Regions from separate parts of the Rhizobium sp. CBN3 genome, predicted to be linked through region 4. Evidence: riboswitches for the same ligand, from Rfam matches in the RefSeq annotation. Region 4 holds a riboswitch; each other region holds the start of a gene.
The links. A riboswitch is a leader RNA that binds a small molecule or an ion and turns the genes downstream of it on or off. The one in region 4 is predicted to bind cobalamin.
Positions count from the first base shown of each region.

Region 1 (7,922 bases), on a different contig from region 4:
GCCGTCGCCGGCATGCTCGGCATCGACTGGCGTGGGGAGATGATGCCCGAGGACAAGCAACGGGTCGTCGGCGAATTGAAGCGCGAGGGCTTCGTCGTCGCCAAGGTCGGCGACGGCATCAACGACGCGCCGGCGCTCGCTGCCGCCGATATCGGCATCGCCATGGGCGGCGGCACCGACGTGGCGCTGGAGACAGCCGATGCCGCCGTGCTGCACGGACGCGTCGGCGACGTGGCGCGGATGATCGCGCTTTCCAAGCGCACGATGCGCAATATCTCGCAGAATATCACCATCGCGCTCGGGCTGAAGGCTTTCTTTCTGGTGACGACGATCGCCGGCATCACCGGACTCTGGCCAGCGATCCTCGCCGATACCGGCGCCACCGTGCTGGTGACGATCAATGCGCTCAGGCTGCTTCGTGTATGGAGATGAATGTTTGCCGATGGCGGTTTGAAGACTAGCGATTCGGGGCAGGTCATCAGTAAGGTCGGCTCTCAGTTTGCTGACCAAGTCTCCTCCGTCATGCTCGGCCTTGTGCAGCCTTGTGCCGAGCATCTAGCCACCACAATTATTAGGCAGGAAAACATTTTATTTTCAAATCCTTAATTGGATGTGCGCAGATCCTCGGCACAAGGCAGCACAAGGCCGAGGATGGCGTCGCGGGTTGCAGTGCTTTGTCAGCAGCCTAGGCTCCAGCTTGTGGCCTGTTCTCGTCGCGGCTTTCTCCACAGCCTGTTTACGTTAAGCTTTGGTTATCCCTGTTTTTCACAGGAATGCAGCGATTTCAAACCTGCCGTAACGCCATGCACAAACCATCCGTTGACGTGAATTTGGATTCGCGTACTATATCTAGTGTTCAAGGTTCCTTCGATTCGTGAGGATCGCGGGCTAAGACGGGAATACGGTGCGTCTCGCCATGAGGGCGGGCAAGGTCGGAGCTGCCCCCGCAACTGTGAGCGGCGAGCAACTGTCCGATTTCAGGTCGCTGAGGCATGATGCCTTGGGAAGGCTGGGGTAGAGTGCTTCGACCCGCGCGCCAGGAGACCTGCCTTGAACGAAACGTCCATGGGCGGGGTGTCCGGAAGGTCGCGTGATCGAAGGCGGAACGATCCGTGCCTGTTGCGCTGCCCCGAACGTCCGCATGAGCACTTCGGGGTTTGAAGTCATGTCGAGAACATCAAGGCCGTCGCCCGCGCACATCCTGCGAGGGATGATATCAGGCGTTTAAAGCGCCAACCTTGCCACATCACTATCAAGCATTGTCCCGGACGCCGTACGGCGCCCGATCCAGTCCTGCGTCCTGAATCCACTGACATCACGAGGAACATGATGAGCGTTACCGTTTACAGCAAGCCGGCCTGCGTCCAATGCACCGCCACCTACCGCGCCCTCGACCGCCTGGGCGTGGACTATGAAGTGGTCGATATTTCCCAGGATGCCGAAGCGCTCGATCGTGTGCGCGGCATGGGCTACATGCAGGTTCCGGTTGTCGTTGCCGGCAGCCAGCATTGGGCAGGTTTCCGACCCGACATGATCAGCGCGCTCTCCTGAGCTGAGAAAAACGATGGGGCTGATCGTTTATTATTCCAGCCGATCCGGGAACACCCATCGTTTCGTCGAGAAGCTGGGACTGCGCGCGGCGCGCATTCCACTCAGCGCTGAGGCCATCCACATTCGCGAACCCTATGTGCTGATCTCGCCCACCTATTGCGGGGACGGCGGTAAAGGGGCCGTGCCCAAGCAGGTGATCCGCTTCCTCAATGATGCGGAAAACCGCTCCAACATTCGCGGCGTGATTGCCGCGGGCAACAGCAATTTCGGCGAGACCTACGGGCTAGCCGGCGATGTCATCTCGAAGAAGTGCCAGGTGCCGTATCTCTACCGGTTCGAGCTTCTGGGAACGACCGCGGATGTCGCCAATGTCAAAGACGGGATGGGACGATTTTGGACACGGGAACAAATCTGACGCGGGATGCGGGCGCAAAACCGTTGAAGGCGGCTGAAACGCTCGATTATCACGCGCTGAACGCGATGCTGAACCTCTATGACGATGAGGGCAAGATCCAACTCGACAAGGATCGCATGGCGGCCAAGCAATATTTCCTGCAGCATGTGAACCAGAACACCGTGTTCTTTCACAATCTTCGGGAAAAGCTCGATTACCTCGTCACTGAGGGCTATTACGAGCAGGAGGTGCTCGACCAATATTCCTTCAATTTCGTCCGCGACCTTTTCGATCAGGCCTATGCCAGGAAATTCCGTTTTCCCACCTTCCTCGGCGCTTTCAAATATTACACCAGCTACACGCTGAAGACCTTCGACGGAAAGCGCTATCTCGAGCGCTACGAGGACCGCATCTGCATGGTGGCGCTGACTTTGGCGCGGGGCGACGAGGCCCTTGCCCGCGACATGGTCGACGAGATCATTTCCGGCCGCTTCCAGCCGGCGACGCCGACCTTCTTGAATGCCGGCAAGAAGCAGCGCGGCGAACTGGTTTCCTGCTTCCTGCTGCGCGTCGAAGACAATATGGAATCGATCGGCCGGTCGATCAATTCGGCGCTGCAGCTCTCGAAGCGCGGCGGCGGCGTGGCCTTGTCTCTGACGAACATCCGTGAAGCCGGCGCACCGATCAAGCAGATCGAGAACCAGTCCTCCGGCATCATTCCGGTGATGAAGCTGCTCGAAGACAGCTTCTCCTATGCCAACCAGCTTGGTGCGCGCCAGGGCGCGGGCGCGGTCTATCTCAACGCCCATCATCCCGACATCATGCGATTTCTCGACACCAAGCGTGAAAATGCCGACGAGAAGATCCGCATCAAAACGCTGTCGCTCGGCGTCGTCGTGCCAGACGTTACTTTCGAGCTCGCCAGGAACAATGAGGACATGTACCTGTTCTCGCCCTATGACGTGGAGCGCGTCTATGGTGTGCCCTTCACCGAGATTTCGGTGACGGAAAAGTACCGGGAGATGGTGGCGGACGCCCGTATCTCGAAGAAGAAGATCAAGGCGCGCGAATTCTTCCAGGTGATCGCCGAAATCCAGTTCGAAAGCGGTTATCCCTACATCATGTTCGAGGACACGGTGAATCGGGCGAACCCGGTGGCCGGGCGCATCTCCATGAGCAATCTCTGCTCGGAGATCCTGCAGGTGAGCGAGGCGAGCGAATACAACGATGATCTCTCCTATAGTGATCTCGGCAAGGATATTTCCTGCAATCTCGGTTCGCTGAACATTGCGGCGGCGATGGATTCGGGCGATTTCGGCAAGACGATCGAGACCTCGATCCGGGCGCTGACGGCGGTCTCTGACATGAGCCATATCGCCTCGGTTCCATCGATCGAGAAGGGCAATGACGAGAGCCATGCGATTGGCCTCGGCCAGATGAACCTGCACGGCTATCTCGCTCGCGAACGTATCTTCTACGGCTCCGCGGAAGGCGTCGATTTCACCAACATCTATTTCTATGCGGTGACCTATCACGCCATCCGCGCCTCGAACCTGCTGGCGGTCGAACGCGGCACTAGCTTCAAGGGCTTCGAGAACTCGAAATATGCCTCGGGCGAATATTTCGACAAATATACCGAGCAGGAATGGAAGCCGGCGACCGAAAAGGTGCAGGCGCTGTTCGACAAATCAGGCATCGATATTCCGACGCGGGAAGACTGGGTGGCGCTGAAGAAGGCCGTCATGACCTCCGGTCTCTATAACCAGAACCTGCAGGCGGTGCCGCCGACGGGATCGATCTCCTACATCAACCACTCGACCTCCTCGATCCATCCGATCGTCTCGAAGATCGAGATCCGCAAGGAAGGCAAGATCGGCCGCGTCTATTATCCGGCGCCGTTCATGACCAACGACAATCTCGACTATTATCAGGACGCCTACGAGATCGGGCCGGAGAAGATCATCGACACCTATGCGGCAGCGACCCAGCATGTCGACCAGGGCCTGTCGCTGACCTTGTTCTTCCGCGATACGGCAACGACGCGCGACATCAACAAGGCGCAGATTTACGCCTGGAAGAAGGGCATCAAGACGATTTATTACATTCGTCTTCGCCAGATGGCGCTTTCGGGTACGGAAGTGCAGGGGTGTGTGTCTTGTACGCTTTGAGTTGATTTCGGCCGTGAGCCTTTGAGTGCGTGGCCCCCTCACCCTGCCCTCTCCCCGAGGGGAGAGGGGATGTCGCGCCTGCCGCAGATGTCTTCTCCCCATCGGGGAGAAGGTGCCGGCAGGCGGATGAGGGGGCTCCGAACGTCATTCATCTATTGGAAGGACATAATCACCATGAACATCGCTGTAAAGCCAACCTCCCGCGTGCGCGCCATCAACTGGAACCGCATCGAGGACGACAAGGATCTCGAAGTCTGGAACCGGCTGACCGGCAATTTCTGGCTGCCGGAGAAGGTGCCGCTGTCGAACGACATCCCATCCTGGGCGACGCTGACGGCAGCAGAGCAGCAGCTGACCATCCGTGTCTTCACCGGATTGACGCTGCTCGACACGATCCAGAACGGTGTCGGCTCCATCAGGTTGATGGAGGATGCGGCGACACCGCATGAGGAGGCGGTGCTTTCCAATGTCTCCTTCATGGAGGCGGTGCATGCGCGTTCCTATTCCTCGATCTTCTCGACGCTGTGCTCGACTGTTGATGTCGACGATGCCTATCGCTGGTCGGAGGAAAGCGAATTCCTGCAGCGCAAATCGGCGATGATCATCGAGCAGTATCGCTCCGGCGATCCCCTGAAGAAGAAGGTCGCGAGCGTCTTCCTCGAAAGCTTCCTGTTCTATTCCGGCTTCTATCTGCCGATGTACTGGTCGAGCCGCGCCAAGCTCACCAATACGGCCGACATGATCCGGCTCATCATCCGGGACGAGGCGGTGCACGGTTATTATATCGGCTACAAGTTCCAGCGTGGCCTTGAAACGCTCTCCGAAGAGCGCCGGCAGGAGATCAAGAATTTCGCTTTCGACCTCTTGCTCGAACTCTACGATAACGAGGCGCGATATACCGAGGCACTCTATGACGGCGTCGGGCTGAGCGAAGACGTCAAGAAGTTCCTGCATTACAACGCCAACAAGGCGTTGATGAACCTCGGCTACGAGGCGCTGTTCCCGGCCGAAGCCTGCAAGGTCAATCCGGCGATCCTGTCGGCGTTGTCGCCGAATGCCGACGAGAACCACGACTTTTTCTCCGGCTCCGGGTCCTCCTATGTCATCGGCAAGGCAGTGGCCACCGAGGATGAAGACTGGGATTTTTGAGACTTGATCGCAGTTTCCCCTTATCATTTGCCTGCCTGTCGACCACATACAGCGGAAATCGGATCCGGCCTTTGCCGGTGACGCGGCGTAACGGGAGTTTTTGATGTCGTCTTTTCCAAACAAGGTCGGGAGGGCCGTTGAGGCGGAGGAGGGTGTCTGGCCGATCCGCAGGAGACGGATTCTCGACTGGCTGGTGAACGAGACGCGCGGCGAGCGCTTTATCGACAATATCCTGGTGGAGATGTGCGGCAAGCTGCTTTCGGCAGGGGTGCCGGTGGCGCGGGCGACGCTGCATTTCAGGGTAAACCACCCGCAATGGATCGGAGCGCGCATTCTGTGGAAGGAGGGGCTCACGGAGGCGAAGATCGACACATTCGCCTATGGCGTCGAAAACACGCCGGAGTTTCTGAACAGTCCGATCAATGCGATCCATCAGGGTGCCGAGGAACTGCGCAAACGGCTGGAAGGCGCAGCCGACGGCGACCTGGATTCATTCTATCAGGAACTGCATGACGACGGCCTGACCGAATATATCGCCTGGCCTGTCGAACACACCTTCGGCAAACGGCATGTCGTGACATTTTCCACCCGCCGGCCGGGCGGTTTTGCGAGCGAACATGTCGATTTCCTGCGCGATCTCCTGCCGGCGCTGACCCTCGTCAGCGAAATCAGGCTGAAGAACATCATGGCGCGCACGCTGCTGCAGACCTATGTCGGGCCGCATGCGAGCGAGCAGATCTTGTCGGGTGTCACGACCCGCGGCAGCGGCGCGACCGTCGGCGCGGCCATCATGATCTGCGATCTGCGCGATTTCACGGCGATCTCGGATCTCTGGCCGCGCGACGACGTGATCCATCTGCTGAACGACTATTTCGATGCCATGTCGGACCCGATCGAACGGCATGGCGGGGAAATCCTGAAGTTCATGGGAGACGGGCTGCTGGCGATCTTCCCATTGGTTAAGGAAACGGCCTGCCTCGATCTGCTGGAGGCGATCCGCGAGGGGCAGGCGTCGATGGCCGAGCTTAACGAGGAGCACCTGCGCACGGGACGCGAACCGCTGCGCTACGGCGTCGGTGTGCATGTCGGGGACGTCATGTACGGCAATATCGGCTCGCGCCGACGTCTGGATTTCACCGTCATCGGCCCGGCGGTCAATGTCGCGTCACGGCTGGAAAGCCTGACCAAGGAGGTTAAGCGTCCGGTGCTCTTGTCGCGGGCCTTCGTCGAAATGGCAGGCTGCGCGAAAGACATGGACAGTCTCGGCACCTTCCCGCTGCGCGGGCTCGGAGAGCCTGTCGATGTCTTTGCTTTTCCGGAGCGGTAGGCTCAGGCAGAGTCAGACACCGCGTTTGTTTCCCCACAGCAGCACGTGCAACTGCGGCAGCACGCGCGGGGCAAACCATCGGTCGGCCGTTACCTTCTCGACCAGCCAGTGCATGCGATCCATGACGCCGTCGATATCGATGCGGGCGTCGACGTCATCGGGTGGCGGCGGTGTATGGTTGCCCGGCTGAAGGTACAAGGGAATATAGGGGTAGCGCTGGCCCACCTCTCGGGCGAAAGCATAATCGGCATCGTCGAAGACGACGATTTTCAAGGCGATCTCCGGTCCGCCGGCGGTCAGCCGGAGACAGTTGTCGACCTCACCCCAGTCTGTCTGCATCCCGCTTGACGGCGGCTTGGGACTGAGCACCAGGGTGTCGAGATCGCGAAACCAGTTCTGGGCCACACTTCCCTGTGTTTCCAATGCGAAGCGATATCCCTGGGAATGGCCGAGTTCGATCAGCGGCCCCAGTGGCTGGATAGCCGGATTGCCCCCGGAAAGGGAAACCATTATCGGCTTGCCTCCGGAGAGTTTCGTAACCTCCTGCCAGATCGCCTCGACCGACATGGGGGCCCATTGATCCCGGAAGGCGCTATCGACCGCGTGAAGACTGTCGCACCAGGAGCAGCGGTAATCGCAGCCGCCTGTCCTGACGAATACCGTCGGCAGCCCGATCAATGCGCCTTCGCCCTGTATGGTCGGACCGAAGATCTCGCTGACGCGGATGGTCTCCGCGCTCACGGTCTGTACTCCGCCCAGGTCTTCGGCGTTTCGCTGACGCGGACGGACGAAGTTTCGGGGAAGCGCTGCTTGCACCAGTCGTAGAAATGCCTGGCCAGGAACTCGGAGGTGACTTTCGAGTGGCCGAAGACCTCGTTCAGATGCCGATGATCGAGAGCCTCGTCGATATAGCGCTTGAGCGGGGAGAGGTCGTGATAGTCGCGAACGAAGCCATCGTCATTCAGGGTTTCGGCAGACAGTTCGACGACGACGATATAGTTGTGACCATGGAGCCGGGCACATTGATGACCGGCCGGCAGATGATCGAGCTGATGCGAGGCGGAGAGATGAAATTCCTTGGTGATGCGGTACATCAACGCACCTCCGTCGCGGCATATTGCGACACCGCCGCCTTCCAGAAGTCGCGGTCCTCGTATTCCGTCGGATCGGCGACACCGGCAAGATGGAAGGCTTCGCGGCGTTCGACACAGGTGCCGCAGCGTCCGCAATGAAGCCTGCCACCCTTGTAGCAGGACCATGTTTCCGCGAAGGGCGTGCCATGTTTTGCGCCATCGGCCACGATCGCTGCTTTGGACACCTCGACATAGGGTGC
Region 1 covers NZ_JAULSE010000042.1:11,304-19,225, forward strand. The annotation lists gene QWJ46_RS29725 (heavy metal translocating P-type ATPase) at 1-432, shown strand, start outside; cobalamin riboswitch at 843-1,068, shown strand; gene nrdH (glutaredoxin-like protein NrdH) at 1,330-1,551, shown strand; gene nrdI (class Ib ribonucleoside-diphosphate reductase assembly flavoprotein NrdI) at 1,565-1,966, shown strand; gene nrdE (class 1b ribonucleoside-diphosphate reductase subunit alpha) at 1,945-4,113, shown strand; gene nrdF (class 1b ribonucleoside-diphosphate reductase subunit beta) at 4,288-5,262, shown strand; gene QWJ46_RS29750 (adenylate/guanylate cyclase domain-containing protein) at 5,366-6,589, shown strand; gene queE (7-carboxy-7-deazaguanine synthase QueE) at 6,602-7,330, opposite strand; gene queD (6-carboxytetrahydropterin synthase QueD) at 7,327-7,683, opposite strand; gene queC (7-cyano-7-deazaguanine synthase QueC) at 7,683-7,922, opposite strand, start outside.
Region 1: another riboswitch for cobalamin. It lies ahead of nrdH (glutaredoxin-like protein NrdH); the one in region 4 lies ahead of bluB (5,6-dimethylbenzimidazole synthase).

Region 2 (7,922 bases), 130 kb from region 4:
CCTCACCCGCTGCCCAGGCGCGGTCGAAATACTGGTCGATGCGGCTGCCGACGGCCTGCAGCTGCAGGCGCATGGGCTTGCCCGAAACGTCGATGAAGCCCTTGAGGCGCAGCACGTCGTGCTCGGCGATGATGCCCTTCAGCTTTTCGATAAAGCCTGTCGGATCGGAAACAGCGCCGAGTTCGACAACGAAGCTGTCGAATTCGTCGTGATCGTGCGGCGCCCCCTCCTCGTGCTCCAGCTCGTGATGGGACTTGCGATTGGCGATATCGTCTTCTGTGCCAATGCCGAGGCCGAGCAACACACCGGCCGGCACCTCGCCATTCCTGGCCTCGATCATGACCGGCTTGCGGGCGATGCGGGAGGCGACTTCGTTCTTCACACGGCCCAGGCCATCCCCATCGATCAGATCGGTCTTGTTGAGGACTATGAGATCGGCGCATGTGAGCTGGTCTTCGAACAGCTCCTCGATCGGGCTCTCATGATCGAGCGAGTCGTCCTCGACGCGCGCCGCCTCGACCGCATCATGGTCGTCGGCGAAACGGCCGGCGGCAACGGCCGCACTGTCGACAACCGTAATGACGCCGTCGACGGTCACCTGGGTGCGGATATCAGGCCAGTTGAAGGCGGCGACCAGCGGCTGTGGCAGGGCGAGGCCGGAGGTTTCGATGACGATATGGTCAGGCCGCTGTTCGCGCTCCAGGAGCTTCGTCATCGTTGGAATGAAATCGTCGGCGACGGTGCAGCAGATACAGCCATTGGTGAGCTCGATAATGTCGTCCTCGCTGCAATTCTCCGCGCCGCAGCCCTTCAGCACTTCGCCGTCGACGCCGAGATCGCCGAACTCGTTGATGATGAGCGCAATCTTTTTGCCGGCGGCATTGGTGAGCAGGCTGCGGATCATCGTCGTCTTGCCGGCGCCGAGGAAGCCGGTGATGACGGTTGCGGGGATTTTCTGCTGGTTCATGGAACTTCAACCCTTCATTTTCAGCGGCAGACCGGCCGCGATGAAATAGACTTCGTCGGCCTTCGCCGCGATTATTTGGTGCAGCCGTCCGGCATGATCGCGAAAATCGCGCGCCATGCGATTGTCAGGCACAATGCCGAGGCCAACCTCGTTGGAAACGAAGACCAGCCGCGCCTTGGCGCCAGGCAGGAAATCGGCGAGCGCGGCAAATTCCACCGCCATGTCGCGCTCCTCCATCAACAGGTTGGTCACCCAGAGCGTCAGGCAATCGACAAGCACAATGCGCCCCTCGCCGTCGATCGCGGCAAGCACGCCGAGAAGATCGAGCGGCTCCTCATGCGTCGTCCAGGAAGGGCCGCGATCGGCCTTGTGCTGGGCAATACGCGTCTGCATCTCCTCGTCCCAGGCACGGCCGGTGGCGAGGTAGTGGCGCTCGAGGCCGCTTGCCATAACGAGATTTTCGGCAAAACGGGATTTGCCGGAGCGGGCGCCGCCGAGGATGAGGGTGGTGGTCATGCCGAAGCGACCCTCCGAGAGAGGGCAAGGCGGCGCCAAATCTCTCTTCTCCCCAGCGGGGAGAAGCTGCCGGCAGGCGGTTGAGGGGGTGAGCGGCGAAGCCGCGAATGGACCGAGCGCAAGCGAAGGGCAAAAGGACGGAGGTGCCGCGCGGCCCCCTCATCCGACCCTTCGGGCCACCTTCTCCCCGCTGGGGAAAAGGGGGACCCCCATCGCACCACCAGAGGCAGCGCCGAAATCAATCGTTCAGCCAAAACAACCTCCGTGCTGGCAGCGGGTCTCTTGCCCAGGGTTGGGCTTTTCGCCCGGCACGGAAGGCAGGTCTCCTGGCTCGCGTTATCGGCGACGATCGGGGCGAACCGGAAGCCCGGTCGCCCCTGATCGTGCCAGCGGATCTGCCTCACCTTCCCGGCTGCCTCGGTGAAAAGGTGGACGATTCGTAGAGATAGAGGCGTCCGACCCCGGTTGATCACCATGCATTTCCAGTGGCTTTTCCGGCATGTCGCCATTCCGTCCGCCCGCACGATTGCGGCTAGGCCGGAAGAGGTTCGATGCCGGATGGAAGACCCTGACCGCTCTACAGTCGCGGGGTCGGCTGTGATGAAGGCGCCCGATGTGGGTCCGCCCCGTCACATTCCCTTTTCATCCGGAAGGCGAAAGGCCGATCCGGAACCATCCGTTATTCCTGGGATGGTTAGGCAAGCCGTGGGGTGAAGTCAACCGACCTTTGCAACCACCCCAACTCCAGACTGCGCGAAAGACCGGCCAACACCACTGACCCTACCGGAAATATCGTCTTTTATCAGCGACTTACGTCATGAATATTTGATGTGGTCGTCGGCTTTTCGCCGCAATTGCGTTGCAAGGCGACTGCACCTCCGCCCTTGACCCGGCCTCTCCTCGCCTAGTTGTCTAGCCATGCTTATGAAATTGGATCGCCGCCGCCTGCGCACGCTGCGTGTTTTCTTCGATCCGGGGCGGCTGCGCGCCCTGACACGCCGCAGCGAAGTCGGCCTGTCGCTGGCAGGCGCCATCGTCGGCATCGCCTCGGGTCTTGCCGTGACCGGCATGAGCTATGTCTCCAACCAGCTGCACCAGCTTGTTTTCGGCATCGCCGACAGCGAAAGGCTGAGCGCGTCGGCAATCCAGGACAAGATGCTGCTGCTCAGCGCTCCCGTCATCGGCGGTGCCCTGCTCGGCCTGCTGCTCCTGGTGCTCGCCAAACGGCGCAAGAAACCAATGGTCGACCCGATCGAGGCAAATGCGCTGCATGGCGGCCGCCTCTCCCTGACCGACAGCATCATCGTTGCCGTACAGAATCTGATCTCCAACGGCTTCGGCGCCTCCGTCGGCCTGGAAGCCGGCTATACCCAGCTCGCTGCCGGCATCGCTTCCAAATTCGGCCTGAAGCTGCAGCTGCGCCGCTCGGACTTGCGTATCCTCGTCGGTTGCGGCGCGGCCGGCGCCATCGCCGCCGCCTTCAACGCGCCGCTGACCGGCGCCTTCTACGCCTTCGAGCTGATCATCGGCACCTACACCATCGTGTCGTTGACCCCGGTCGTCGTCTCAGCCCTCGTTTCGACCCTCATCGCGAGATTGCTTGCCGAGGGCGATTTCACCATCGATATCGGCAGCTTCGGCACGGTCGTGCCTGCCGATTATGTGCCGGCGCTGCTGCTCGGCGTCTTCTGCGCCGGCGTTGGCATTCTCCTCATGCAGGGCGTGGCCTTCATCGAGGAGCTGGCGCGCAAAAGCTCGATCGCCACGCCCTTTCGCCCGGCGCTCGGCGGCATCATCGTCGGGCTTCTCGCGATGATCTCGCCGCAGGTCCTTTCGGCGGGGCACGGCGCGCTGCATCTGAACCTCTCCCGCGACGTGGCGATCCCGGCGCTGATCGGTCTCTTCCTCCTGAAATCCCTTGCCTCGGCGATCTCCATCGGCTCCGGCTTCAGGGGCGGGCTGTTCTTCGCCTCACTGTTCATGGGCGCCCTGCTCGGCAAGCTCTTTGCTTATTGCGGCCCCTATTTCGCCAATGCGACATTGACGCCGGTCATTTATGCCGTGGTCGGGATGAGTTCCCTGTCGGTCGCCGTCATTGGCGGGCCGCTGACGATGACCTTCCTGGCGCTCGAAATCACCGGCGATTTCCCGATCACGGCACTGGTTCTTGCCGCCGTCATCACCTCCTCGCTCGTCGTGCGCTCGACCTTCGGCTACTCCTTCGCCACCTGGCGCTTCCATCTGCGTGGGGAAAGCATCCGCAGTGCCCACGATGTTGGCTGGATCCGCAATCTGACTGTGAACAAGCTGATGCGCGCCGACGTGAAGACGGCAAAGGCCGATATCTCGCTGGAAGACTTCAAGAAGGCCTTCCCGATCGGCTCAACCCAACGCGTCATTCTCGTCGAGGAGAACGACAAATATGCCGGTCTCGTGCTGGTGCCTGAGATCTATGCCAACCCGACCGACGTCCAGGACGAGAGCCAGACGCTTGCCGATTTCGTCCGCTACCGCAATGATTTCCTGCAGCCGCAGATGAATGCCAAGCAGGCGGCGGCGATCTTCGACAAGAGCGAAAGCGAAGCGCTCGCCGTCGTCAACAATCTGATCGAGCGCAAGGTGGTGGGACAGCTCAGCGAAAGCCACACGCTGCGCCGCTACAGCGAAGAACTCGACCGGCGCCGCCGCGAGGTGTCGGGCGAGATTTGAGCGAGCCTAAGAAGCGGCGCCGGCAAGCCTGTAAACGTCGGCTCTCTTCGAAACGCCGCGCAGCTCGAAAGCGCCGAGATAGTCGCAGGGCACGGCGCAGGTCGCTGCGAAGCTTTCCGACAGCAGCAGGGGCTGCTCAAGCGTTCCGCACAGCTTTTCAAGCCGCGAAGCCTCGTTGACGGCCCTGCCGATCACCGTGAAGTCCAGCCGGCCTTGGGCGCCGACATTTCCGTAAAAAACCTCGCCGAGATGCAAGACGACATCAATCCCGATATCGGGGCCACCATTCAGCGTCCGTTCGCGATTGAGCTCCTCGTTTGCCCTCAGCAGGTTCTGCGCCGAAGCCAATGCGGCCTTGCAAGCCCTTTGCGGATCCTCGGCGTCCGTCGGAAAGATTGCCAGCACGCTATCGCCCATGAACTTGAGGATCTCGCCGGAATTTTCCTCGACGTGCCGGTCGATCAGTTCGAAGTGCTCGTTGAGAAAGCCGACGATCTCCCCCGGCTGATAGACCTCGGTCAGCGCCGTGAAGTTGCGGAGGTCGGCAAGTAGGATGGCGGCATCGATGGAGCCGCCCATTCCCCTGCGGGTTTCACCGGCAAGGATGCGCGCGCTCGTCCTGGCGCCGGTATAGACGGCGAGGATATCGGTCGCGGTCTTGGAAGCCGCCACACGGTAAACGGCAAGCCCCAGCGCCGGGAACAGTCCGTCGATGATCGCCAGTTGATCATCTGAAAATCCGCCCGGAGAATCGCTCGTCAGAGAGAAACCGAGCCCGCGCAGCGCGACTTCCTTCGGGAACTCGAAAAGATTGACCACATGGTCCGTGCCACCGGCAAGAGCAAATTCGTAGAGCTCGCCATAATGGAGACCCTCGCCTTTAGCCAGGTTCCACCGCCCCGTCTTCTCACCGCGGTTCAGAAGATAGAATATCGGCGTCTTCTCGAAGTTGCGCTCGGTCTCGCTGCCGTGCTCCGCATTCTCGAGAACAGTCTCACCGCCCCGCATGAAATTGGCCGCGATGCCGCGATACATCGGATGCAGGGACGGCATGCGGATGCTTGCCCGCCAGATCGGAAACCCGTCCGCGATCAGCCGTTCACATAGGCCGGCGACGAGATCGCCGATATGCTCGCTGGTGATTCCCTGCTCTATAAGCCACTGGATATGATCTTTAATTTTGGAAACCTCCGCATGAGGATGGGGAACTTGGAATGGGCGTCACCATCGAGGCCGGTGCCTGGAACAACAGGACAGGTGCCGAAAGGGCCTAGCCGCACATACTACTTATTAGCCTGCTTCGCATTGCGATACTACTCCCGCGCGAATTATGTGATAGAGAATTGGATACACAATATAGGTATGTGCCGTGTGGCCCCCTCATCTGCTTGCCGGCATCTTCTCCCCGCCGGGGAGAAGGGAATCGCGGCTATGTCCTGCCCTCTTGAAGCGTTTGCGATAGAAACTAAGGACGGCAACTTGCTCCCCCTCTTCTCCCCATCGGGGTCCGAAGGACGGGTCGAGACCAGTGGCTCGACCCCGGTCGGTGGCCCGCAGGGTCGGATGAGGGGGCTGCACGGCACGCCCTTCATTGCCCTTACACTCAGCAAATTCTTTCCACCCTGCTGCACCTAACTCAGCAACTCACCCAACCACTGCGCATCCAGGCAGCGCTCCAGTTCCCCGGCAACCTCGTCAAGCGCCCGCTCCACGCTCTCACGGTAGTTTTCCTGTCCGCCGGAAAGCCCGAAGCTTTCCAGCAGCCGGGCGCGATAGGCATCGCTCCCGAAGAGCCCGTGCAGATAGGTGCCCATGATCCGCCCATCCGCCGAAACCGCTCCGTCGGGCGCACCGTCGACGATCGCTGAAGGCCTGACACAATCCGGGCCGCGGGTGATGCCGAGATGGATCTGGTAGCCGGAAAGCACCGCGTCATATTCGGTCGAGCGGGCATGGCTGTTGCGAACGGTCTTCTCAGGCGCCATCTCGGTTTCGACGTCGAGAAGCCCGAGCCCCGGCGTCTCGCTCGTGCCGCCCTCGATACCGCGCGGGTCATGCACCATGCGGCCGAGCATCTGATAGCCGCCGCAGATGCCGATCACCCGCCCGCCGCGCCGGACATGCGCCGCAAGATCGCGGTCCCAGCCTTGAACTCTGAAATCGGCGAGGTCCGCTATCGTCGATTTCGACCCTGGAAGAATGACGAGGCTCGCATCGGCAGGCAACCGTTCGCCCCCTCGGACGAAGACCAGCTCGACATCCGCCTCCGCCCTCAGCGGATCGAGATCGTCGAAATTGGCGATGCGCGGCAGCACCGGCACGGCGATCTTCAGCGCCCCGGCACCGCCTCTCGCCAGCCGCTCGAGCACGACCGAGTCTTCGGCCGGCAGACGCCCGGCAGCCTGCAGCCACGGCACTACGCCGAAGCAGGGCCAGCCGGTGAAGCCTTCGATGGCGCGGATGCCGTCGTCGAACAGCGAGATGTCGCCGCGAAATTTGTTGATGAGATAGCCCGCGATCATCGCTCGATCGCCCTCGTCGAGGATGACCTTGGTGCCGACCAGCGAGGCGATGACGCCGCCCCGGTCGATATCGCCGACAAGCACGACGGGCACACCCGCTCTCGTCGCGAAGCCCATATTGGCGATGTCGCCGGCCCTGAGATTGATCTCTGCCGGCGAGCCGGCACCCTCGACGACGATGAGATCGGCGCCGGCAGACACCTTTTCGAAGCTTTCGACCACGGCGCCGAGCAATTGCGGCTTCAGCCGCTGATAATCCCGCCCCTTCGCCTGTCCGAACACCCTGCCCTGCACGATGATCTGGCTACCGCTTTCCGATTGCGGCTTGAGCAGCACCGGGTTCATATGCACCGAGGACGGCGTGCGGGCGGCGAGCGACTGCAGCCATTGCGCCCGGCCAATCTCGCCGCCGTCATCGGCAACCGCCGCGTTGTTCGACATGTTCTGAGGCTTGAACGGCCGCACGGCGAGCCCGGCATTGGCCGCCAGCCGGCAGAGACCCGCCACCAACACCGTCTTGCCGACATCCGAGCCGGTTCCCTGCAGCATGATCGCTCTTGCCATGGCGGCCGCCTTTCCCTAGAGCATCGCGCTTCCGAAAATCGGCTCAGATTTTCGGGCCGATGCACTAGCCGGAGGCCTACAATGGCCGCCGATCCCGGGTCAAGGCTTCGGACATCCTCGCGAACGCGCGAAAACCGCGCATGGCCTTGGCTCTGCGCGGTTTGCCGAAAACTCAGGCGTCTTCGCCCCTACACGGCGAAGCTCGCTTTCTCCGGTACGCACTACCTGAACCGGAGAAGCAGCGGTCGTTGCCGCCACGCCCCAACTGATAACGGCACATTCTTACCGGAGAGTTATTGAAGGCTTACGCAAATGTTAATTTTGACTTTTTTTGATCTGCTCGGCGAAATTTCCATCACCACTGCGCCGGCGTTCGCAGACAGCGTCCATTTTCGATCCGGGGAAATTTCAGCCGTGAACTATATTCTTCGAATTCAATAATTTAGTACCGCAATCACGAGCAGAAGACGGTTGATTTCTGCGAGCGAACGCGTAGGCTTCGACAAAATATGCCATTGAAATATGGTCTGCGACGCGTTGCCGGAGCCGGTCGGACGGCGTCCGTGAACGGGAAACGCCTGTTGCGGCATCGCCGCCAGGTGAATCTCGGCAGCGCGTTGCCTAAGAACAATTCGGGGAAGACG
Region 2 covers NZ_JAULSE010000007.1:15,530-23,451, reverse strand. The annotation lists gene cobW (cobalamin biosynthesis protein CobW) at 1-967, opposite strand, end outside; gene cobU (bifunctional adenosylcobinamide kinase/adenosylcobinamide-phosphate guanylyltransferase) at 974-1,483, opposite strand; cobalamin riboswitch at 1,782-2,175, opposite strand; gene QWJ46_RS12645 (chloride channel protein) at 2,402-4,192, shown strand; gene QWJ46_RS12640 (adenylate/guanylate cyclase domain-containing protein) at 4,199-5,371, opposite strand; gene QWJ46_RS12635 (cobyric acid synthase) at 5,824-7,278, opposite strand.
Region 2: another riboswitch for cobalamin. It lies ahead of cobU (bifunctional adenosylcobinamide kinase/adenosylcobinamide-phosphate guanylyltransferase); the one in region 4 lies ahead of bluB (5,6-dimethylbenzimidazole synthase).

Region 3 (7,922 bases), on a different contig from region 4:
CGCGGCAGTTGGAGACCGGCACCTGGTGGGCTCGCCAGAAATCTTCCACCTTCTTGCCGTCGACCTCCTTTGGGCCTGTCCAACCCTTGGGGCTGCGCAGCACAATCATTGGCCAGCGCGGGCAGCCGGCTGTGCTCTTGCCGCTGCGGGCTTGCTCCTGGATCTCGCGGATGCGCTCGAAGACCCGGTCCAGCGTCGCAGCCATTTGTTGGTGCATGTCGCGCGGCTCATGGCCGGTGACGAAAAGCGGCTCGTAGCCGTAGCCTTCGAAGAGACGTCGGAGGTCGTCGTCACCCGCCCGGCCTAAAATGGTCGGATTGGCGATCTTATAGCCGTTCAGATGCAGGATCGGCAGAACGGCGCCGTCGCGGGCGGGATTGAGGAACTTGTTGGAATGCCAGCTGGCGGCGAGCGGCCCGGTTTCGGCCTCACCGTCGCCGACGATGCAGGCGACGGTGAGGTCGGGATTGTCGAAGGCGGCGCCATAGGCATGGACGAGGGCGTAGCCGAGTTCGCCGCCCTCATGGATCGACCCCGGTGTTTCCGGCGCCGCATGGCTTGGAATGCCGCCGGGAAAGGAAAATTGGCGGAAGAGCCTGCGCATCCCCTCGGCGTCTTCGGAAATATCGGGATAGATTTCGCTGTAGGTGCCTTCGAGATAGGTGTTGGCGACCATGCCCGGCCCGCCGTGACCGGGGCCGCATATGTAGATGACGTCGAGATCGCGGGCTCGGATGAGGCGGTTCAGATGCGCATAGATGAAGTTGAGGCCGGGCGTCGTGCCCCAGTGGCCGAGCAGACGGGGCTTGATGTGCTCTGACTTCAGCGGCTCGCGCAGCAGCGGATTGGCAAGCAGGTAGATCTGGCCGACCGAGAGATAGTTGGCGGCCCGCCAGTAGCGGTCAATCAGGGTGAGTTCAGCATCGGTCAGGGCGGCGGCGGTCGAGACATGCTTTTCCATTGGCTTCTCCCGTTCGAAAACACGTTCAACGTCAGTCTAGCCGTTAGCGCCGGCGCGCCATTGATCTGGATCAGCGGGCGCGAAGAACGGACAGCGCTTCATCGGCGATCACCTGTTCTTCGTCCGTGGCAATGACATGGGCGACAATGCGGCTTTCCCTGGTGCTGATCGTGAAACCATTGGCGGCATTGGCCTTCTCGTCGATCGAAAGGCCAAGCCAGGACAGGCGTTTCGCCACGCCGGCGCGGATTTCCGGCTGATGCTCGCCTATGCCGGCGGTGAAGACGACGGCATCGAGGCCGCGGAGGGTTACCGCCATGCGGCCGATCTCGCCGGCAATGCGCAGTGTGAAAAGGTCGATCGCCTGGCGCGCTTCCGGCCGGCCGTCCTTCAACAGATCGCGCGTGTCGGCGCTGATGCCAGAGACGCCGAGCAGGCCTGAGCGGTGATAGAGCAGATCCTCGATCTCACCCAGGGACCGTTTTCTCTCTCCTGCCAGGTGCAGGATCACGCCGGGATCGAGGCAGCCCGGGCGTGTCGCCATCGGGATGCCGTCGAGGGTCGAAAAGCCCATGCTGCAATCGCGGCTGATGCCGTCTTCCATCGCACAGAGGCTGGCGCCGCTGCCGAGATGGGCGACCACAGCCCTTGCCGTATGCGGCGCCTTGCGAGCGAGTTCACTGGCGATGAACTTATAAGAAAGCCCGTGGAAGCCGTAACGCTTGATGCCCTCCTCATGCAGGAAACGGGGTATGGCGAGGCGGCGAACGAGATCGTCCTGCGTGGCATGGAAGGCCGTGTCGAAGGAGGCTGTCTGGACAAGATGCGGCTTCAGGTGACGGAGCGCGCGGATGAAGCGCAGCGCTTGCGGTTGGTGCAGGGGAGCGAGCGGGATCAGCGCTTCGATCCCATCGGTGGCGGCGTCATCAAGCGCGACGGCGCTCATGAAGCGCTCGCCGCCATGGACGACGCGGTGGCCGGCTACGGCTGCGGCCGCCATGTCGAAATGATCGGCGAGACGCGTGAAGGTCTCGTCGATGACCCCGTGCAGATCGTCCGTCACCTCCGCCTTCAGCGGCATATCGAATGTCTGCTCTCCCTTGGTCAGGCCGAAGCAGAGCGGCTCGGCGCGGAGATCGATGACGCCCCTTCCGAGGTGTCGTGCCTCGGCACCATCGATCGAGAAGACGCCGACCTTCACAGTCGATGAGCCGGCGTTGAAGGTCAGGAGGAGGTCGGTGGATGACATGTCTTCAGAGACTCCGCACAGTCGTCACGATCCCCGAACTTAGCGCCGAAACTCCCGCTGGAAAGGTATGGCCGCCCATGCGCAACATGCTGACGGTGTGTGGCGGCCGACAGAAATGCCAAAGCTTGGGGCAGTTTTGTTGAATTACGCTAGGGTCAGCCCGTCGACGCCAGATTGGCGTTGCGATCGCGGATGAAGATGCTTGCCTCGGCGGCGGGCATCGCCTTGCCGAAAAGATAGCCCTGGCCGATGTCACAGCCGAGCTGCAACAGGAACGCAAGCTGGCCATGCTCTTCGACACCTTCCGCAGTCGTCTTGATGTTGAGGCTTCTGCCGAGGCCAAGCATGGCGCGGACGATTTTTTCCTGGCGTTCGTCATCGCGATAGGTGGCGATGAAGCTTTTGTCGATCTTGATCTTGTCGAAGCGGTAGCGGGCGAGCTGGGCGAGGCTCGAATAGCCCGTGCCGAAATCATCGAGGGCGATCTGAATGCCGGCCGCATGCAGCTCTTCGAGAATGACGGCGGCGATAGCGGGATCCTGAATCAGCGCGTTTTCGGTGATCTCGACCTCCAGGCGTTGCGGCGGCAGCCGGCTTGCCGAAAGGACTTTGAGGATGCGGGACGTCAGCAGCCTGTCTTCCATCTGTACCGGCGAGACGTTGAAGGACAACGTGACATGCGCCGGCCAAGTGAGCGCATCGCCGCAGGCCTGCGCAAGGAGATCCTCGAACAGGGGGGTGATCATCCCGGTTTCCTCGGCAATGTCGATGAAAACAGGCGGCGGAATATTGATACCATCCTCGCCGACCCACCGCGCGAGGGCTTCGAAACCGCAAAGCTGGCCCGTTTTCAAATCAATCAAAGGTTGATAGAAAGGCATGATCGCCTTGTCGGCGATTGCCGCGCGCAGCCTGCTTTCCAGAGAGGCGCGTTCCGTTACCTTGTCCTGCATCGAAGTTTCGAAGACAAGATAATGGTTAGGGCCTCGTGATTTGGCCTCATACATGGCGAGATCCGCACGGTGGGCGGCGTCTTCCAGCGGCTCGCTACCCTCAAGCCAGCGATCATAGCCGACGCTGGCGCCGACTTCGACGGCAAAGCCATCGATATGGATCGGCCGGGTGACGGCCTGGATCAGCAACTTGGCGAAACGCTCCTCGCGCTCTGCCGTCAGGGAAAAGGCGACGATGATGAATTCGTCACCGCCGAAGCGGTAAACGCAATCCGCGTTGCCAAGCGCGCAGATGCGTCTGGCAACTTCGACCAGCAACACGTCGCCGCCCTTGTGGCCGACGAGATCGTTGACTTTTTTGAAGCCGTCGAGGTCGACGGAGAAGATCGTGACGTTGTCGTCCCATTCCTCGATCTCGGCCTCGCCGCTTCTGACTGGCCGTGAGAGGATTTTGCGCTCGAAGGCGTAGCGGTTCGGCAGCTTGGTCAGATGGTCGTGGGTTGCCGTCCAATCGGCCTTAGCCTGTTCAGTGGCGCGCAGCTCCATTTCCTTGCGCAGGTCGGCGATGCGCAGCACCGAATAGATGAAGCTCATCGCGCCAGCGATGCCGAGAGCCAGAACGAGCTTATCCGCCCCGTACTCGCCGAAATCGGTCATGAAGGAGACGAGGCGGTCGTCGAAGTGCAGCACCGTGCCGAGGATCCAGAGGGTTACTCCGAAAACCACAACCGACACGCATTGCCTTCCGGCCCTGCTTCGGAAAAACGCAGGCATTATCGCATTCTCCATCTCCACCCTCTGCCGGACTATCACGAAAATCTGAAATGTTCGTTGAAACCATAAGGCGAATTGTTGGAGGTGGCAGCCCGTCCGTTGCGGTGCTGTCGGGACGTAAGCCGCGCGCTACGGCGTTTCGCTGGTGCTGCTTCGAAGACTAGAGGATGTCCGGATTCAAGACGAGGGGAGCCCCACGAAAGAACGAGGGCGAGCGTGCTGTCGCATCGCTCGCCCTGTCTCGCTCTTCACGCGGTGACGATCAGCAGCGGAACGCTGACGACCAGACCGACCATAACTAAGGTGAACGTCACGACCCTCATCAAGCGCAGGCGCCGCGTACGCTCCCCACTCCAATCATATGCCATAGCTTCCGTCTCCTTGGGACAAGGAAGTAGTCCCGGTCAGACCCGGTTCAATAGAGATGACGCGATTTGCTTGCGTAAGGCTGGATAGTATGAGGGATGTCTAATTCTCTAGAGGCGCAGCGACCAGCGATGTCCATTGCTGGTCATCCGAACGACCACCAGCGGCTCGACATCGACGAGCCAGAAGGAGGGGAGGGGAGCCTGAAGCACATGCGCAATCGCTGTTCTTATAATCGATGCGTGGGTGACGGCTATCACATGGCCGCCGAGCGTGGATTGCTCATCCATCCAGCCGGCGACGCGCGTCCGCAGACCGAGAAAACTGTCGCCGCCATGTGGGGCGGCTTCCGGATCGCTCATCCAAGCCATGAGGTTCTCCGGCTCTTCGGTGCCGATTGCCGCAATCGGCCTGCCGGCCCAGCGGCCATTGTCGCAGTCGGCAAGCCGCTGTTCTATTTGAGCGTCGAGACGGAGGGCTGTAGCGGTCTGGCGAGCACGCAAAGCCGGGCTCGTGACGATCCGGTCGGCGCGAGGCAGGGCAGTCATCCCGGCGGCTTCTTCAGAGGCCTTGTCTTCCAGCGGCTCATCCAGCGGGAACAGGGCCTTGCGGCTCGCCGCCGTGGCGCCGTGACAGATCCAGGTGAGGCGGGTATTCACGGTTGTTCCGATCTTCGCAATACGGTGGGGACGACCCTTCGCCGGCGTCTCGAAGTTTCGTTGACAGTCTCTTCGGCGTCCAGATATAACCGTGCTGTTGCGGGTTTGGAAGCCGGTGGAAATCCGGCGCGGTCGCGCCACTGTGACCAGCGTTTCGAAGTTCTTTACGCTGGAAGTCAGACCCTGCCGCACAACACTCTTTCGACTGAACGCGTCATTCCGGAGGGATACATGTCTGACACCACTTTCGCGCCCGTTGCGGCACCGGCGCCAATCCCTGTAGGGGAAATCCTGCCCTGGGCGGTTTTCGGCGGCCTGCTGATGCTCATCGTTCTTTATTTCGTCGGCACCGAGGAAGGCGCGATGGCGCTGTTCAACGGCATGTATGTGCACGAATTCGTGCATGACGGCCGCCATCTCCTGGGCTTTCCCTGCCACTAAAGCGCATCGCGATCTTTCAGATTCGCTTCTCACGCTTTAGGTCTTTGTTTACGCATGTCGTTATCGCAAAACTGCTGCACACTTTTGTGCGACATGCTTAGTGGAATATTGAGATGGTTGGAAAGCTTCTGCTTCGCGGCATGCTCGCGGGCCTGATTGCTGGCATCCTCGTTTTCGCTTTCGCCCATATCTTCGGCGAGCCGCTGGTCGATGCGGCAATCGCCTTCGAGGAGGCGAAAGCCCAGGCGGCGGGCGAAGCTGCCGAGCCTGAAATTGTCAGCCGCGCCACGCAGGCCGGTCTCGGCCTCTTCACCGGCGTCATGGCCTACAGCATCGCCGTCGGCGGGCTTTTTTCGCTCGCCTTCGCCTTCGTACACGGCCGCTTCAGCAGCCTATCGGCGCGCGGCACTTCGGCCGTCATCGCCATTGCCGCCTTCGTGGCGGTCGTGCTCGTTCCCGGCATCAAATATCCGGCCAACCCGCCAGCTGTCGGCAATCCCGATACGATCGGCGTCAGGACCGAACTGTTCTTCCTGATGATCGTCGTTTCGCTCGCCTCGCTGGTTGCCGCGATCGCACTGTCGCGCCGGCTTGGCGAGCGCTTCGGTCTCTGGAACGGCGCGATCATCGCCGGCATCGCCTATCTCGTCTTCATCGGCTTCGTGCTCTATCTGCTGCCGCCGATCAACGAGGTGCCGGAGAATTTCTCGGCGATGGTGCTCTGGCGGTTCCGCACGACCTCGCTCGGAATGCACGCGATCCTATGGGCAACGCTCGGTCTTTGTTTCGGAGTGCTGGCAGAAAGGGGTCTTGCCGCCAGGAGTGGACCGCGGCCGGCGTTCCGGTGATGCGGCAAATCGGCAGGTTTGCTTTTCTCGGTCTCATCGCGAGCCTATTACCAATGTTTATCGGAAGTGCCCTCGCCCATGGGGGCAGCTCTGGCGGCTCCCATGCCGGGCTCGATATTCCGGCAATTTCCCACGGCGAGATGGCGGTCATTTCGGAGTATCGGAGCAGCATCAGCATGCTGGCGTCACGGGCGGCCGATACGAACGAACCGTTCCGGCGTGTCCTGAACTACTCGGAAATCCAGTATTCCTATTGCCTCTGGGGACGGATGCCGGGCAGCGTGACGGACGAGGAGAGCCCTTTCAACGAATGCGCCCATGCCTATCTCGCGGCGACGAAAGCCGTGCTGATGGCGATGCGTGAGATGCCGCGGGAGGCAACCGCGGCGGGCGAAATCATCTCGGCCATCGACGCCGAGATGGCGGGCCGCGGACTTGCCTTCATCACCTGCCAGTTCAGCGGCGAGGCATTCAACACCGCCAATATCGTCAGGCCGAGCTGGAGCAAGGTGCCGCTTCATCCTGCCAGCATGGTCTCACTGACGGGGTTGGCCGCTCTGTTTGGTCTTGCCGTTCTTGCACTACGCCGCGTCTCGCGGCCGAAGGCTCAGTCGTCGGAATAGCGCTGCTCGCGCCACGGATCACCATGCATATGGTATCCGTTCTTTTCCCAGAAGCCGGCCTCGTCGGCGGCGATTAGCTCGATGCGGCGCAGCCACTTGGCGCTTTTCCAGAAATAGAGATGCGGCACGACGAGCCGCATCGGGCCGCCGTGCTCCGGTGTCAGCGGCAGGCCTTCCCAGGAGGTTGCCAGGATCGCATCCTCGGCGGCGAAATCGGCGAGCGGCAGGTTGGTGGTATAGCCGTCGTAGCTCGTCAGCATGACGTAGGCTGCTTCCGGTTTCGGCATGGCGCGATCGAGCAGATCCCGCGTCGAAACGCCGTTCCATTTGTTATCGTAGCGTGACCAGGTGGTGACGCAGTGAATGTCGCTCACCCCAGTGCTCTGTTCGATCGCCTGAAAATCGGTCCACGTGAGGGTGAGTGTCGTTTCGACCAGGCCGCGTACTTCAAGCCGCCAGCTCTCGGTTGAAATGACCGGTTGCTGGCCGAGATCGAGCACCGGCCAGTTCTTGACCAGGTGCTGGCCGGGCGGCAGGCGCTCGGCCTCGGGCCTACTGATGCGCCCGGTCAGGAACTTGCCCTCTGACGCCCAACGGCGCTTGGAGCTGGTGAGCTTGCTGTCGGCGGGCGTCTGGTCGTCGCTCATGAACGGGTCTCCTTGCGGTGCAGCAATAGGATATCCGGCCCCGCCGAGTGTCAAGTTTCGGCGAGCCCTTGGAAATCCCTGCTTGCCTCATTAAACTAGGTCGGCGGGTATGCCTTGCTGGGGGAGTGAAGGCAGAAAGGGAGGAGCCGGATCTGTCTTCGAGATCTCGTGCCATCGCGGCGCTGCTGCTGGTGCCGCTCGTCATTTTCGCCTTCTTCACCTATGGAAGTGCGATTGCGACGCGCGCCTATATGCAGGAGGCTTCAGCGCAGGCGGGAACGGCGCTGCGCCTTGCCGTCTCGGCACTCAGCGGCCACCTCAACCGCTACGAGGCGCTGCCGGCGCTGATCGCCGATCATGACGATATCAAGGAACTGGTCAGCGCGCCCGACGACATGGCG
Region 3 covers NZ_JAULSE010000005.1:40,254-48,175, reverse strand. The annotation lists gene QWJ46_RS09760 (phosphoketolase) at 1-961, opposite strand, end outside; gene QWJ46_RS09755 (acetate/propionate family kinase) at 1,032-2,210, opposite strand; gene QWJ46_RS09750 (bifunctional diguanylate cyclase/phosphodiesterase) at 2,366-3,937, opposite strand; gene QWJ46_RS09745 (histidine phosphatase family protein) at 4,414-4,962, opposite strand; cobalamin riboswitch at 5,019-5,168, shown strand; gene QWJ46_RS09740 (CbtB domain-containing protein) at 5,194-5,403, shown strand; gene QWJ46_RS09735 (CbtA family protein) at 5,517-6,251, shown strand; gene QWJ46_RS09730 (hypothetical protein) at 6,305-6,874, shown strand; gene QWJ46_RS09725 (sulfite oxidase-like oxidoreductase) at 6,859-7,521, opposite strand; gene QWJ46_RS09720 (ATP-binding protein) at 7,647-7,922, shown strand, end outside.
Region 3: another riboswitch for cobalamin. It lies ahead of QWJ46_RS09740 (CbtB domain-containing protein); the one in region 4 lies ahead of bluB (5,6-dimethylbenzimidazole synthase).

Region 4 (7,922 bases):
GTGAGGCGCAACGCGGCTTCTGCGCCAATTGCGGCTCCGCTCTGTTTTGGCAGGGGGATGAAGCGGTGGAGGTTTCGGTCCTGGCAGGCGCCTTCGACGAACCGAGCGGCCTTGCCTTCAGCCATCACATTTATTGCACCGACAAGGGTGATTTCTACGAGATAACAGATGGCCTGCCGCAATATGACAGGTATCCATCCCGTTGATTTGAGGATGCCCTGCGTCAGGTCTTGGCAGCGAGCGCGGCGCTGAGACGAGCGACGTCTTCGCGCAGCGCCGTCAGTTCGGTCAGGACGCGCATGTCGATCTTCTGGTGCAGAGAGAGCACTTCGAGTTCGGCTTTGAGATTGACTTCGTAATCTTTGGCCGCCTCGAAGCGATCGCGCTCGGCTTGGCGGTTCTGCGACATCATGATGATCGGTGCCTGGATGGCGGCGAGCATCGACAGAATCAGGTTCAGGAAGACGAAGGGATAGGGATCGAAAGCGCCACTCGCCAAAACGATGGTGTTGATTATCGTCCAGACGACGAGGAAGGCCAGGAAGCCGAGGATGAACGACCATGACCCGCCGACACGGGCGATGCTGTCGGCGATACGTTCTCCGAACGAGGCCTCGGCCGAAAAAGCGGCGTTGACGTCGGTCGAGATGATCTTGCGCTCGTGCGCTTTCGCCAGGACGCGCTTTTCCGTGTCGCCGAGTTCGTCGGCCGGTTTGTCGAAATGATGGTGCACGAAGTTCGAGAAGTTATTCATGGCCTGTTTCCGATGACCGTTATCAATGCTGCCGCTTTCGTGCGTCAGTATTCCGCTCCGCCGGTAAATTGCAATGCATCGGTGCCGTAAGCCTTCAGCGCGCCTGTTCACAAAAAATTCGTGAGCTCGGTGCAACGCTTTGGCCGCGAACGTGTTGCGGTAGCGGGAGCCGCAGGCTAAACAGATGACATGACACAGGAAAACGCTCTCTCCGATATCTTCCGCATCGCTATCGGCCAGCTCAATCCCACGGTCGGCGATGTGGCCGGCAATCTTGCCAAAGCACGTGAAGCACGCGCCGATGCAGGTCGGGAGGGCGCGCATCTGCTCGTGTTGACCGAGCTTTTCATCTCCGGCTATCCGCCGGAAGACCTGGTGCTGAAGCCGGCCTTCATCCGTGCCTGCTGGAAGGCGGTGGAAAGTCTTGCGGCCGACACCGCCGATGGCGGACCGGGCGTCGTCATCGGATTCCCCAGGCAGGACGAGAGGGGGCGCTATAATTCCGTCGCCGTGCTCGACGGCGGCAAGGTCGTCGCGGTGCGCGACAAGGTTGATCTGCCGAATTACGGCGAGTTTGACGAGAAGCGGGTCTTCGTGCAGGGGGCCATGCCGGGGCCGGTGAATTTCCGCGGCGTGCGGCTCGGCATTCCGATCTGCGAAGATATTTGGGGTGATCTCGGCGTTTGCGAGACGCTGGCCGAAAGCGGGGCGGAGATCCTGCTGTCGCCGAACGGGTCTCCCTATTATCGCGGCAAGGTCGATATCCGTCACCAGGTGGTGCTGAAGCAGGTGATCGAGACCGGCCTGCCGCTGATCTATGCCGCCCAGCTCGGGGGGCAGGACGAGCTCGTGTTCGACGGGGCGAGCTTCGCCTTCAACGCCGACAAATCGCTCGCCTTCCAGATGAGCCAGTTCGAGACGGCGCTTGCAGTGACGACATGGAAACGTGGGCAAGCGGGCTGGCACTGCGCCGAAGGACCGATGGCGCGTATCCCCGAGGGCGAGGAGGCCGATTATCGCGCCTGCCTGCTCGGCTTCCGCGACTACGTCAACAAAAATGGTTTCAAAACCGTCGTTCTCGGCCTTTCCGGCGGCATCGACTCGGCGATCTGCACAGCGATCGCGGTCGATGCCCTCGGAGAGGAGCGGGTGCGAACGGTCATGCTGCCCTATCGTTACACCTCGGAAGATTCGCTGAAGGATGCAGCCGACTGCGCCAAGGCGCTCGGCTGCCGCTATGACATCGTGCCGATCGAACAGCCGGTAACCGGCTTCAGCAGCGCGCTGTCCAACCTCTTCGAGGGTACGGAGAGCGGTATTACCGAGGAGAACTTGCAGAGCCGCGCGCGCGGCGTCATCCTGATGGCGATCTCCAACAAGTTCGGCGCGATGGTGGTGACGACGGGCAACAAATCGGAAATGTCGGTCGGCTACGCCACGTTGTATGGCGACATGAACGGCGGCTTCAATCCGATCAAGGACCTCTACAAGATGCAAGTCTATGCGCTGGCGCGCTGGCGCAATGAGAATGTACCGCCGACTGCGCTGGGCCCGTCGGGTGAGGTGATCCCGCAGAATATCATCGACAAGGCGCCATCGGCCGAGCTGCGCCCCGATCAAAAGGATCAGGATTCACTGCCGCCTTATCCCGTTCTCGACGATATTCTCGAGTGCCTGGTGGAGAAGGAAATGGCGGTCGAGGAGATCGTCGCGCGCGGCCACGACGTGGCGACCGTTCACCGGGTCGAGCATCTGCTCTATCTCGCCGAATATAAGCGCCGGCAATCGGCGCCGGGCGTGAAGATCACCAAGAAGAACTTCGGCCGCGACCGGCGCTATCCGATCACCAATCGATTCCGGGATCGCTGACGCAATCGGGATTGCTAGCGCCATCGGGACATCAGGGAGGCAGCATGCGCAGCTCGGTCGAGATCTACAATGTCAGGACGGGCAGGGCTCGCGAAGTCTGGCAGACCGACAGGCTGGTGGAGGCGCCGAACTTCTCGCCTGACGGTGCCTACCTGCTGTTGAACGGCGACGGGCTGCTCTACCGGCTGCCGCTCGATGGTGGCGACGTCACCCAGGTCGATACCGGCTTTGCCGTCAACTGCAACAATGATCACGGCATTTCGCCGGACGGCACCAAAATCGTCATCTCGGACAAGACCGAATTCGGAAAGTCGACGATCTATGTGTTGCCGATCGAGGGCGGCACGCCGCGGCTGGTCACGCAGAACCAGCCCTCCTATTGGCATGGCTGGTCGCCGGATGGCCGCCAGCTCGCTTATTGCGGCATCCGCGACGAACTCTTCGACATCTATACGATCTCCGTTAACGGCGGCGCCGAGACGCGGCTGACGCATGGCGAGGGCCGCAATGACGGGCCGGATTATTCGGCCGACGGGCAGTGGATCTATTTCAATTCCAGCCGCACCGGTTTGATGCAGATCTGGCGCATCCATCCGGATGGCACACGCCTCGAGCAGGTGACGTCGGACAATCAGGGGAACTGGTTTCCCCATCCTTCGCCCAAAAACGACAAGGTGCTGATCCTGTCCTACGACCCTTCGGTGTTCGACCATCCGCGAGACCTCGACGTGCGGCTGCGGCTGATGGATATGGACGGCGGCAATCTGAAGACGCTGTTCGAGCTGTTCGGCGGGCAGGGCACGATCAACGTGCCCTGCTGGTCTCCTGATGGCGAGGAATTCGCCTATGTACGGTATTTTCCGGCGAAATCTTGAGAGGGCGCACCGCCAGTTCATGATGGCGGGATGGGCAGTCACTGATTAGCGGGGGCTGTTTCCGCCGGACACAATGTTTCAGAAGCGCGGTGCACAGTAACTCTTGAGTGCCCTCCGATGCTTTGTAGTTGCACCGAAACAGACTCACCCCCGGAAGGGGGAAATTTTGAATCGATACTTGAAACTGTGGTCGGTCCCGACTGAAATGCCACTACGGTTGTCTCCGGTCGACCATACTTGGATGTGAACGAATAGAACACGATCGAGGCGAACTCATCAACGCCTCCATCTCGTGTTTTCGTCACCGCGACGATTTGGTTGTTATCGCAAACGACAAGACTAACTTCTGCGCCATCAACATACCATTGACCGGGCAGCTCAGGTGAAAGCACCCTTACGTTCCAACCCCGCTCGCTTGAGATGCGCCTGGCCTCATCTAGCGAGCTACCTAATTTAAAAACGCTTGGGCTATCAGCTGTGTCAGCCTTGGCGAGCTCGGCACTGAATCCCATGGTTGACGCTATACAACAGGCTAAAAGCAAGCGAGCAGGAGCGGCAATCAAGCTTCTTGTCCTTAAAATATTCAGTCATACGGCGTACGATTGCATCGATGCCGCCGACTCCACAAGCCATTTTTGAATGGGCGGCGGGTCTGCCCGCCGCGTTGAATGCGGCCGCCTAAGCGGCAACGGCGGCCTTGCGGCGGTCGCGGACAGCCTTGGCGAGATCCTCAAGTACTTCCACCGATATATCCCAGCCGATGCAGCCATCGGTGATGGACTGGCCGTAGACCAGCGGCTTGCCGGGGACGAGATCCTGGCGACCGGCGACGAGGTTGCTTTCGATCATCATGCCCTTGATGTGATGATTGCCCGTGGCGATCTGTCCGGCGACGTCCTTGGCCACCCCCGGCTGGTTCATCGGATCCTTGCTGCTGTTGGCATGGCTGGCGTCGATGATGATGCGCGGGGCGACCCCGAGTTTCAGGCATTCCGCTGTGACGGCTTCGACATCGGCCGCCTGGTAATTCGGCCGCTTGCCGCCGCGCAGGATGATGTGGCAGTCCTCATTGCCCTTCGTCGAGGCGATTGCCGCCTGTCCGTCCTTGGTGACGGCCGGGAAGTGATGCGGTTGTGAAGCTGCCAGGATCGCGTCGAGCGCGACGCGAGCGCCGCCGTCGGTGCCGTTCTTGAAGCCGATCGGGCAGGAGAGGCCGGAGGCGAGCTGGCGATGGATCTGGCTCTCGGTCGTGCGCGCGCCAATCGCACCCCAGCTGACGAGGTCGGCAATGTATTGCGGCGTGATCGTCTCAAGGAATTCGACGCCGGCGGGAAGCCCGATCGCATTGACGTCGAGCAGCAGGCGTCTGGCAATTCTCAGCCCTTCCTCGATACGGTAGCTGCCGTCGAGATGCGGGTCGTTCATCAAGCCCTTCCAGCCGACTGTGGTGCGGGGCTTTTCGAAATAGACGCGCATGACGATTTCCAGGTCGCTGGAGAAGCGCTGTCGCTGCTCGGCCAACCGCGCGGCATATTCGCGTGCGGCAACCGGATCGTGGATGGAGCAGGGGCCGATGACGACGATCAGGCGATCGTCTTCACCCTCGAGAATCTGATGGATGGCATTGCGGTTGCTGGTCACCGTCTCGCTGACTGAAGCAGTTCGGGGAATTTCCGCTATGATATCGGCGGGTTTGGTCAGCGGGGTGATCTCGAGAATACGCAGATCATCGATGGTATCGGGCACTGTATGGCTCCTGTTTGGTCATACCGTGCGGAACAAAAAAGCCGCCAGGTAGACTAGCGGCTGTTCGGGTGGTCGTCGCGTCGAATTCAGTTACGCACGGGCCCGCATCCGCTGGGAGCAGCGGTACGAATAAAATCGCGAGGCGTAGATTGAAGTCGTCGACATCCCGCGTATGTAGCGTCGCGGTCGCCCATTGTCACGCAAAATTTGCGAGCTGAAATCGCCATTCGGGGCGGCTGCCAATCCGCCCGTGAAACACCCCTCTGCGACGGAGGTTACAGGTTCGCTCCGCCTGCACTTGCCGCCGCGCCGGTTTCCTGAGATAGATGCGCCGTCAGGTGCTCGCCGTCGAGGCGGGAGAATCGGGAATCCGGTGCAAGGCCGGAACGTGCCCAACGCTGTAAGGCCGACGTCTGCCGCTTCATCATGCCACTGGCTTTTGCCGGGAAGGCTGCGGCAGATGGATGAAGCCAAGTCAGAAGACCGGCCTGGCGAGATAGACCCAACCCGCGCGGACGGCGGGCGGTTGCGTTGTTGGGGATTTGACGATGCGACCCTTTGATGCGGATGCCCTTTCGGCGGCATTCGGTTTTTCGTTGGCCGAACGTGAGGCTGTCTATCACGCGATCATGACGCGGCGTGACGTACGCAGCCAGTTCCTGGCCGATCCCTTGCCCGACGATGTCGTGGCGCGGCTCCTGACAGCGGCCCATCATGCGCCGTCGGTCGGCTTCATGCAGCCATGGAATTTCATTCTGGTGAAAAGTGCAGCCGTCCGTGCGCGCGTGCGCGACGCCTTTGCCGAGGCCAACGAAGAGGCGGCGTCGATGTTCGAAGGCGAGCGGCGGCAGGCCTATCGATGCCTCAAGCTCGAAGGCATCGTGGAGGCGCCGCTCGGCATATGCGTGACCTGCGATCCCACCCGCGGCGGCAGCGTGGTGCTGGGACGGACGCACAATCCGCGGATGGATTCCTATTCGACCGTTTGCGCCATCCAGAATCTCTGGCTTGCGGCCCGCGCCGAAGGCGTCGGCATTGGCTGGGTCAGCATCTTTCGTGAAGGCGACCTGAAATCGATTCTCGGCATACCCGAGCATATCGAGGTGGTCGCCTGGCTCTGCGCCGGCTTTGTCGACCGGCTTTATGACGAACCGGAACTCTCGGTCAAAGGCTGGCGGCAGCGGCTGCCGCTCGAGGAACTGGTTTTCCACGATGGATGGGGACGCAACGACCCATAGCAATTACTGCTGTTGTGGTTGCGGGCCGGGAGTCGCCGGATTGGCAAGGTCGATCGAGCCCTGGTCGCCGGCGAGGAATTGCGGGCCGACCTGACGGACCTTGTTCTGCGTGGGGTCGTAGGGACGTTCGGGAACGGATGGCTGCAGCGGGGCTGACGCTGCCGCAGTATCTTTCGCCGGCGGATTGGTGCGGACCGCCGTGATCGAGCTCTGCTGCTGCGGTTCGCTCAGGGCCTGCTTGCCGCGCATCTCCTCGTAATAGGCGGTGAGATTGCAGGCACAGGAATTTTTCTCGCCAGGCGCGCGGTTCTTGTAGACAAAGGCGTTCTTCATGGCGCTATAGGGTGCGCCCGTTGCGACCGAGATCATGTTAGAGGAGTCGGTGCTGGTCACGTCGCGATAGAAGAGCTCGGTTTCAATGCCGGGGCACATCTTGGCGCAGGTCTGGGCATCGCGGCCGAAATCCACCGAAGTGGTGTTCGAGCTGATCGGGAAGAAGCCGCCGTCGCAGCTGCGCACGCAGATGGTGCTGATCGGTGAAAACATTTCAGCCCTCGGCAGGCCGTAACGCAGATCGGTCCCTTCACCGCCGCCGAGCGGGATGAAGGTATCGGTGCTCATCGCCTGTTCCTCGACACTTGGGGCGGTGTCGTTTGCGCTACGCTCGGTCGGGGCATAGAAATTGTCGCTGTTGCAGCCGTTGCGTTCGAGTGCCGCCGTCAATTCTCGGCGCGCGTCGTCGGTGCCGTCGCCCTGGTTGCGCAGCTCGTCGCGGCGCTCCTGGAGATAACGAATATTGTCGATCATCCGGGCTTCGGCGTCAGAGAGTTCGGCGCAAAAATCGGCATTGTCACCGCCAATCACGACCATGCTGCCAGAGGTGCATCCGTTATTGCGCAGATCGTTGCGGACCTTGCGCAGCTCGAGGTTCTGCTCGGCCATGGCGCTGGCATATTGGCGCGCTTCCGGCCCGTTATTGTTGCCGATCGATCGTGGTAGGTCGGCAAGGCGACCGCGTAAGTCGTTGCAAATGGCGCTGCTCTGTGCGGCGGCCGGTGATGCCAGCGCAAGCATAAGAGCAAGAGACAGGTTTCGGCGTTTCACGGCGTCGTCCGGGAATAAGAAAGTGTCGATCGGTCAAAGGTGGCGTCCATCCGCCGTACCTTGTCTCTTAACGTGTTTCTCTTAATAAGCTTGGATCAATTCCTAGCGCATTTTCGAGATTTTATCCAGAAGATGCGGGCAACGGCGTTGCCCCGGAGACGGACACTGCAGCCGTTAACAGCAGTTCCCTTCTTCATCCGAATTGTTATTCTCGCCGCTCGCTCCTGCTGGAGATTGGTTTCACTGGGGATAAAGCAAATGCGCTACATGCTGATGCTGCATGCGGACGAAGCTGCCGGGAAGTCCATAGCGCCCGAGGACATGGCGCGCTTTATG
Region 4 covers NZ_JAULSE010000007.1:146,784-154,705, forward strand. The annotation lists partial or broken gene QWJ46_RS13295 (GFA family protein) at 1-206, shown strand, start outside; gene QWJ46_RS13300 (DUF1003 domain-containing protein) at 224-754, opposite strand; gene QWJ46_RS13305 (NAD+ synthase) at 944-2,623, shown strand; gene QWJ46_RS13310 (PD40 domain-containing protein) at 2,668-3,498, shown strand; gene QWJ46_RS13315 (3-deoxy-7-phosphoheptulonate synthase) at 4,177-5,244, opposite strand; cobalamin riboswitch at 5,564-5,751, shown strand; gene bluB (5,6-dimethylbenzimidazole synthase) at 5,793-6,482, shown strand; gene QWJ46_RS13325 (DUF2865 domain-containing protein) at 6,486-7,586, opposite strand; gene QWJ46_RS13330 (YciI family protein) at 7,845-7,922, shown strand, end outside.